One region of the Halomonas sp. SS10-MC5 genome, then DNA from elsewhere that is predicted to be linked to it. Evidence: riboswitches for the same ligand, from Rfam matches in the RefSeq annotation. Region 1 holds a riboswitch; the other holds the start of a gene.
What was found. A riboswitch is a leader RNA that binds a small molecule or an ion and turns the genes downstream of it on or off. The one in region 1 is predicted to bind cobalamin.
Positions count from the first base shown of each region.

Region 2: it holds a riboswitch for cobalamin, as region 1 does, so the genes downstream of both, I4484_RS01070 (TonB-dependent receptor) here and I4484_RS13970 (TonB-dependent receptor) in region 1, are expected to answer to the same signal.

Region 1 is NZ_CP065435.1:2,995,950-3,000,157, forward strand. It holds gene I4484_RS13965 (cobalamin-binding protein) at 1-227, opposite strand, end outside; gene I4484_RS13970 (TonB-dependent receptor) at 274-2,082, opposite strand; cobalamin riboswitch at 2,234-2,464, opposite strand; gene I4484_RS13975 (bifunctional adenosylcobinamide kinase/adenosylcobinamide-phosphate guanylyltransferase) at 2,517-2,945, opposite strand; gene I4484_RS13980 (histidine phosphatase family protein) at 2,897-3,538, opposite strand; gene cobS (adenosylcobinamide-GDP ribazoletransferase) at 3,490-4,208, opposite strand, start outside.
Region 2 is NZ_CP065435.1:232,740-236,947, reverse strand. It holds gene I4484_RS01075 (cobalamin-binding protein) at 1-324, opposite strand, end outside; gene I4484_RS01070 (TonB-dependent receptor) at 371-2,206, opposite strand; cobalamin riboswitch at 2,361-2,577, opposite strand; gene hmpA (NO-inducible flavohemoprotein) at 3,103-4,208, shown strand, end outside.

The DNA.
Region 1 (4,208 bases):
GAGGTGACCGCCTGAGCCTCGGGCGGATAGTCACTGTAGGCCACCACCGCCACCACCTTCTCTCCCGCCCCCGCGGCATAGACCAGCTCGGTCGCGCCCGGCGAAAGCGCGGCGATGCGCTCTGCCGGGGCCGAAAGGCACACCTCGCGGTCGCGGTCGTCGATGGCGCACAGCGAAGCGGCGCGTACCTCGCCGGCCACCGGCCCCAGCAGGGCCAGCGCCAGCAAGGCAGCGGAAACAGCAGCGGGGCCAAGGGCCCCGCCGAAGCGGCCGCTACTGGCCGAAGTGAACACTGACGAAGGCCGCGCGGCCGGCGTTGGGATAGTCACGTGCGGTCTCGTACTCCTTGTCCAGCGCGTTCTCCAGCGTCAGGCGGGCCGACCACAGCGGGGCAAACTCCCAGCCGGCACGCAGGTTGACCAGCCCGAAGCCGCCGATACGATCCTGGTTGGCCGCATCGTCGTAGCGATCGCCTTGCAGGATCCAGGACCCGCCCAAGGACCAGTCGCCCAGCTCGCGGTCCACGTCGAAGCGGGCGCTCTGGCTGGCGCGACGCTGGATACGATTGCCGGCATCGGCACCGCTACGATTCTCCGGATCGGTCCATGTCAGTGCCGTAGCCAGCGTCCAATCCCCGAGTTCGACGCCACTCGACAGTTCGACGCCGCGGATCCGTGCCTCGGCAATGTTCTGCGGCGCCCAGAGCCCGCTCGGGGTCGGTGCCCAGGCGATCATGTCGTCGAGTTCGGTGCGATAGGCCGCCAAATCCCAGAACCATTGCCGATATTGGCCGCGCACACCCACTTCGATGGTTTCGGAGGTTTCCGGATTGAGCTCGGGGTTGCCGGAGTTCGGCCAGTACAGGTCGTTGAACGTCGGCGCGCGAAAGGCAGTACCGTAGCTGGCTCGCAGGGTATGAGCATCATCCAGATCATAGCCCAGTGCCAGGCTGCCGGTGACCTCGTCGCCATAGGCTTCGTTATCGTCGTAACGCAGCCCGGCCTGTACGGCGAAGGGCGAGAAATCGAGCAGACCCTGGGTGAAGACGGCGCTGTTGTCACGGCTGGAGACGGCAAAATCCGTGGTGCCCGATACCTTGTCTTCGCTATGCTCCACGCCGGCGATCAACTCATGCATGCCGAAACTCAGGGTATTCTGCCAGCGGGCGGTCTGGGTCCGGGTCTCGATGAGCGAAGGGAAGTCGGTATTGAAGGTGTCGAGCTCATCGCGAGCTTCACTCAATGTCAGTCGGCTGGTCCACCGCTCGGTCACAGGCAGTTCGCCATAGATGCCTGCCACCTGCTGCACGAAGTCGCTCTCGCCGTCGACGAAAGCGTTGCCGCCTCGAGCACGCAGGGCCAGCATGCCCACCTCCCCCCCCCCATCGAAGGTATGCGCCAGGCGTGCCAGCGCCGAGGTGTTGTCGTAGCCCTTGTCCTCACCATCGCGGCGCAGCGGGGTGCCGTCGGTCGTGAAACGGCTGCCGGCGAAGCTGTAGCGGGTGCCGCCGCTGCTGCCGGAAAGCCCGGCGCTGTAGCGCTGGGTGTCGAAGGAACCACCACCTGCGGAGATGCGCGGGTGCGGTCCTCCCTCCTGCGCCTCATGGGTGAAGAGCTGAACCACGCCGCCCACGGCATCGGCACCGTACAGGCTGCCGCGCGGGCCACGCACGATCTCGGCGCGCTGGAACATGCGCGGGTCGAGATAGTGCCAGGCCGCGCCTCCGGCGGTGGCGGAGCGCAGGCGGATGCCGTCGATCATCAGCACGGTCGATTCACTGCCGGTACCGCGCAGGTAGATACTGCTCGCCTTGCCGAATGATCCGCGGTCGTTGACGTCGACCCCCGGCTGCCCTCGCAGCAGATCGGTCACGCTGGTGGGATCCTGCCGGCGCAGGGTGGCCTCGTCGAGCACGGTCACGGAGGAGAGACTCTCGTCGGCGGTGCGCGGCGCCAGGGTGGCGGTGACCACCAGCGGATTGAGCGCCACGGCATCGGCGCTCTCGCCGGTCGGATCTTGAGCCTGAACGGCCAGCGGAAGCGCGGCCAGGCCAAAGGCGGCCAGATGATGCTTGGTTTTCATTCTGATTCCCTTGCTCGCCGTGCCTACCCGCACGGTCTTCTTTGCGAAGCCGGGCGGCATGGGAGTCGAGAAAGGGAGAGAAGTGAGGCGTCTGCCCTGCCTCGAGGTTACCCACCGCAACCCGGCATGAAGGGAGAGCCGAACGATTTGTCGAGCTTTCCCGCTCTCAGGCCGGTCTCCGGGCTGACGAGCGAAGCGTCGACGGCACGCTTCGGGCCCATCGCCTTCCCATGCTTGAGCACAGTGGCGCGATGATGGACCCACACTCGATCACCGTTGCGGGGGCAGCGTCGGAATGCGCCTTCTTCAAACCTGAAGAGGACCACCGACTTCCCGTTTAACCTCGAAATGACAATGAGGCACCTGAGAGTGGGCGTAAGCTAGCAACCGTAGCGCCGGGCGTCAACGCATCGTTGCGCTCTGGCTGATATGGATCAACGAGTTAGCCCTTTCACCAGGCCATTCCATACGTACCACACCCGCTCGCAGCGAGCCGTGGCGTCCTGGGCGAGCCAGCCGTTGAGGTCGCGCAGGCGCCTGTTCTCGCGGCCGAGGGGCACGACGGCGCGGCCCATTTCCACCACGATCAGCACGGCCTGGCCGCCCTGCGCGACTTCCCAGTCCCGCAGCGCATCGAGCTCCCGCGCCATGGCCTGACGCAGCCGGTCGTCGTCGGGCTCGGCGTCGAGCCGCTCGCCGATCCAGCGTTCCCAGCCCTCCAGCACCAGGCATGAGGTGTCGGCCACCGATGGCCACGCCTCGAGCCGGCCTCCCGCATGGGCGGAGTGCCAGCGGGGCTCCTCGAAGCGCTGCCTTACGACGCCGCGCTTGCCGGCGCAGGTACCGCCGATGAAGAGTTGCATTGCCAGCGCTCCCCGTCATGAGTGAAGGTGAATCGCCGCCCCTCGGCCTGAACGACGCCGCCCTCCCAGAAGCCGATGTCCTCGAAGCGGCGGCGCAGCTCTCGAATCACGCCGCCATGGCAGACCACCAGCGCGCGATGGTGGCTGTGCGGCGAGCAGCCGTTCACGAGATCGGCGAACCAGTCGTCGAGCCGCTGGCGCAGCTCGGCGGTGGACTCGCCGCCGGGCGGCGGCTGCTGGCCTTCGCTGTCGATCCAGGCGCGATAGAAGGGCTGCGACTTCAGCTCATCATAGGTGCGCCCCTCGTAGTCGCCGAAGTCGAGCTCACGCAGGCGCGCATCGAAGTGCATCGACCAGGCCTGCTCGCGCCCTTCGATCACGTGCGCCAGGGTCTGCCGACAGCGAGTCAGGTCGCTGCAGTGCACGGCATCGAAGCTCTGCTCCGCCAGCGCCTCGCGCAGCCGGTCGAGGCCCGGCAGGGCGTCGGGCAGCAGCAGCGGGATGTCGCGCTGCCCCTGGTAGCGATGCTCGCGGTTCCACTGCGTCACCCCGTGACGAACGACCACCAGCTCCAGGCGACCAGCAGCAGCCATAGCTCTCCTCCCTCGATTGCGGTTCCGACGATGTCGCCGTTGATGCCCTTGAAGGCGCGCAGCATGCCCCAGGCATAGAGCATCAGGAACGGCGCCAGTGCAAGGCACAGCCACGCCCCGCCCGACACCAGCACGGCCAGCGGCAGCAGCGGCAGCGCCGCGAGCCAGAGATCGCGCAGTGAAAGGTCGCGCTTCCAGCTGGCGGCCATGCCCTCGCGCCGTGCCGCCGGGGCCACCACCAGCAGCGCCACGGCTGCCAGGCGGCCCAGCCCCAGCACTATCAGCAGCAGCAGGCCGGCGCCGGCGTCGAGCAGCACGAACAGCAGCGCAGCCTTCCACAGCAGCAGGAACACCAGCGCCAGGATGCCGAAGCTGCCCACATGGGGATCCTTCATGATCTCCCACTTGCGCTCCAGCGGCGCGTTGCTGCCCAGGGCGTCGGCCACGTCCATCAGGCCGTCCAGGTGCAGCCCGCCGGAGAGCGCCACCCACAGCGTGAGCAGGGCCAGCGCCAGCAGCAGCGCGGGTAGCAGGTTCTCGAGCAGCGCGGCCGCCGCCGCCAGCAGGCCGCCGAGCAGCACGCCCACCAGCGGATAGCAGCGCACCGCCCAGCGCCGGGTGGCCGGCGTCCAGGGGCAGGCGAACGGCAGCGGCAGGCGGGTGAGGAACT
Region 2 (4,208 bases), 1.7 Mb from region 1:
CATCTCCAGCTGCTCGGAGGGATTGCCGGTCACCCAGCCGATCACCAGTGTGGGCCGCAGGGCGACGAGGCGCTCCATGTCGATGCGCGTATGGCTGCCCAGCGAAGGCACCGCCTGGGCCTGCGGCGGGTAGTCGCTGTAGTCCACTACGGCCACTACCTGGTCACCGGCCCCGGCGGCATAGACCAGCTCGGTCGCACCGGGCGACAGCGCGGCGATGCGACCGGCGGGCACCGGCAGACACACCTCGCGGTCGCGGTCGTCGGTGGCGCAGAGCGAATCGGCATACGCCTCGCCGGCCGCCGGCCCCGACAGGGCCAGCAAGGCGCTGAAACCTACGGCGGGGCCAACGGCCCCGCCGAACCGGCCGCTACTGGCCAAAGTGGACACTGACGAAGGCCGCACGACCGGCGTTGAGGTAGTCATCGTCATCGAAGAAACGTGTCGTGACATACTCTTTATCAAGGGCATTCTCCACAGTCAGTCGAGCCGACCACAGCGGTGCAAACTGCCAGCCGGCACGCAGATTGACCAGCCCGAAGCCACCGATTCGATCCGTGTTGGCGGCATCTTCGTAGCGATAGCCCTGCAGAACCCAGGAGCCCCCCAGGAACCACTCGCCCAGCTCACGATCCACGTCGAAGCGGGCGCTCTGACTGGAACGGCGCCTAAGACGATTTCCGGTAGCCCGATCTTCAGGGTCGGTGTAGGTCGCGGCGGCAGCTAACGTCCAATCATCTACCTCAGCGCCCACGGAGAGTTCGACGCCACGGATACGCGTAGTGGGTACGTTCGTTGTCGGCTGCCCCATTTGCTGCCAGACGATCAGGTTGTCAATATCGGTCTGATAGATTGCGGCATCCCAGAACCAGCGCACATATTGGCCACGTACTCCGAGCTCCACCGTTTTGGATGTTTCCGCTTCTAACTCGGGATTGCCAAACCCCGGCCAATAAAGGTCGTTGAAAGTTGGCGCCTTGAAGGCGGTGCCATAGCTGGCTCGCAGGGTATGGTGGGAATTGATGTCATACCCCAGCGCCAGGCTACCGGTAATCTCGTCACCGTAGGCTTCGTTATCGTCATAACGCAGGCTGGCTTGAACGGCTAACGGTTCGAAATCGAGTAGCGCCTGGCCGAAAACGGCCTTGTTATCACGCTCCTCGATGTCATAAGGACCATCCCATGGCATATTCCCCGTGACACTACCGGCCACGCTATCGTTCATATACTCCGCACCGATAATCAACTCATGCCCCCCTGAAGTCAGCGTGTTCTCCCAGCGGGCCGTGCGTGTCTGCGTATCAAGGATAGACCCCCAGAAGTGGTTGACGCTTTCATCGCGCGCTTCGCTCAGCGTCAAGCGACTACTCCAGCTGTCAGTTACCGGCAGTTCTCCATAAATTCCCGCCACCTGCTGCATATAATCAGTCGTGGCCATGGAGCCGCTCTCGTCATACTCCGTGGTACCGCGGGCTCTCAGCGCCAGAAATCCCACTTCTGCGCCGCTATCGAAGGTGTGCGACATTCGCGCCAGCGCTGAGGTGTTGTCGTACCCCATATCCTCACCACCACGACGCACCGGCGTGCCATCGGTGGTGAAGTGGCTGCCGGCAAAGCTGTAGCGGGTACCGCCGCTACTGCCGGAGAGTCCTGCACTGTATCGCTGGGTATCGAAGGAGCCGCCGCCTGCAGAGATGCGCGGGTGCGGGCCGCCCTCCTGAGCGTCATGGGTGAAGAGCTGCACCACGCCGCCTACCGCGTCGGCGCCGTAGAGGCTGCCCCGCGGGCCGCGCACGATCTCGGCGCGCTGGAACATGCGCGGGTCGAGGTACTGCCACGCAGGGCCGCCATCCGTAGCGGAGCGCAGGCGAATGCCGTCGATCATCAGCAGACTCTGGTTATTCGAGGTGCCGCGAATCGACACGCTGCTCTGTTTGCCGAAGCTGCCGTTGGAGCTGACGTCCACTCCGGGCTGGCCGCGCAGCAGATCGGTGACGCTGGTGGGGTCCTGACGCCGCAGGGTGGCCTCGTCGAGCACGGTCACCGAGGAGAGCGTCTCGTCGGCGGTGCGCGGCGCCAGGGTGGCGGTGATCACCATGGGATTGAGGGCGACAATATCGGTGTCTTGCGTGACAGTGGCCTGGGCCTGAACGGCCAGAGGAAGCGCTGCCAGGCCGAAGGCGGCCAGATGATGCTTGGTTTTCATTCTGATTCCCTTGCTCGCCGTGCCTACCCGCACGGTCTTCTAGGCGAAGCCGGCTGGCGGGAAAGGGATCGAGAAAGGGAGAGGTGAACGGCGGCGCCAGCCCTGCCTCGGAGTCGCCCACCGCAACCCGGCATGAGGGAAACGCTGTCATACAGCATTTCCTGCACTCTCTGGCCGGTCTCCGGGCTGACGAGTGGACAATTAACGTCCCAGAAGGCCACCTTCCCGTGTCAGGGCACAGTGGTGTAAGGCTTTCCTTGACTCGATTACCGTTGCGGGGGCAGCGTCGGAATGGCACGAGGCGCACCGACTTCTCGTTTCACCCCGGCGCGTCTGCGCGCGCCTAGGGCACCTGAGAGTGTCGCTAAGCTAGCAATCCGACCCCGCACGGTCAACGACAGCGGCGTGCCGGAATGCGACATGCCCTGCCATATCAGGCGGTTGACGAGCCCATGGCGGCCGAACGCCTCGTGGTCGTAACCAGCCAGCTTGATCCACAAGCACTCACGGGCTCGGTCGGGGTGCTGAGCTTCACGTTCCGAGAGACCGTGCGTTCGACCACCGACCGGGCGGCTCTGATGACGCATTCATCTGCAGCCTCCCGGAAATTGCCGGCACCATCGAGAACAAAAAGTTGCAGGCCATGCGGGAAGGCCGAGCTGAAGCGTGCATCAGAAGCGCTAGATATACTAAAAAAGCCACCGTGTACTAAGGGCTGACGTTCCCCGGCCCCCCTGCAGGAGTGCCTTTGTAGCAGCCCTTCTTGCTTTTCGATCCTTTGCGCCCCCACGTTATGATGGGTTTGCTTTGCTCTGCGACAATTCGCCTCAGGTTCGCGCACCAAATAACAAGTATTTTACATGCTTATTATAATTTCCCCGACGAAGGAGACCCTCATGCTCACCTCACAGCAGGAGCAGCTCATCGAGGCCACCGCCCCGGTGGTAGCAGAGCACCTCGATGCCATTACCCAGCATTTCTATCCGTTGATGTTCAAGCGCTACCCCGACGTGGCCTCGCTGTTCAATGAGGCGCACCAGCAGAGCGGTGCCCAGCAACGGGCCCTGGCCGGTGCCGTATTGGCCTACGTGCAGCTGCGCCAGGATCCCGCCAGGGCGAGAGGAGTGCTGGCCACAGTGGTAGAGAAACACGTGTCGCTGGGCATTCAGCCCGACCAGTACCCCATTGTCGGCGAGTGCCTGATGGCCGCCATCGGCGAGGAGCTGGGTGACGCTCTGACGCCAGAGATCGCCGAAGCGTGGGCAGCGCTCTATGAAGAGCTGGCCGGCCTGTTGATTGAGCTGGAGGATCGTCGGTACCAGGCTTTCGCTCTGAAACCCGGTGGCTGGCGCGGTTTACGTCGATTCCGCATCGCCGCGACTCGGCAAGAAAGCGCGATGATTCGCTCCTTCGTCCTCGAGCCGGAGGACGAAGGCCCGGTAGCAGATCATGAGCCCGGCCAGTACATCGGCGTGCGACTCGGTATCGAGGGCGAGACGCTCTATCGCCACTACAGCCTCTCGGACCTGCCAAATGGCCGCACCTATCGGATCTCGATCAAGCGTGAGCCCGAGGGTCGAGCCAGCCGCTACTTTCACGACGTGCTCAACGTTGGCGACAGCGTAGACCTTCTGCCACCGGCCGGGGAGCTTACGCTACAGGGAGGCAATGAACCGCTGCTGTTGATCAGCGGTGGAGTGGGCCAGACACCTATTCTGCCGCTGGCTCGCCAGGCGCTGGCCGAGGGTAGGCAGGTAGTCTATCTTCATGCCGCCATCGACGCCGAGCATCACGCCTTCCGGCAGGAGGTCGCCGCGATGCGCGAAGTGCATCCCTCTAAGCTCAAGGTCGTCGCCATACACGAACACGGCGACGATGCCGACCACTGCGGCCGCCTCGATCGCGAGCTACTGAGACACTACCTGCCCGCATCCAACCCGCGCTGCTACTTCGTTGGCCCCCAGGGTTTCATGAGTGCGGTGAACCAGGCCTTGGCAGAGCT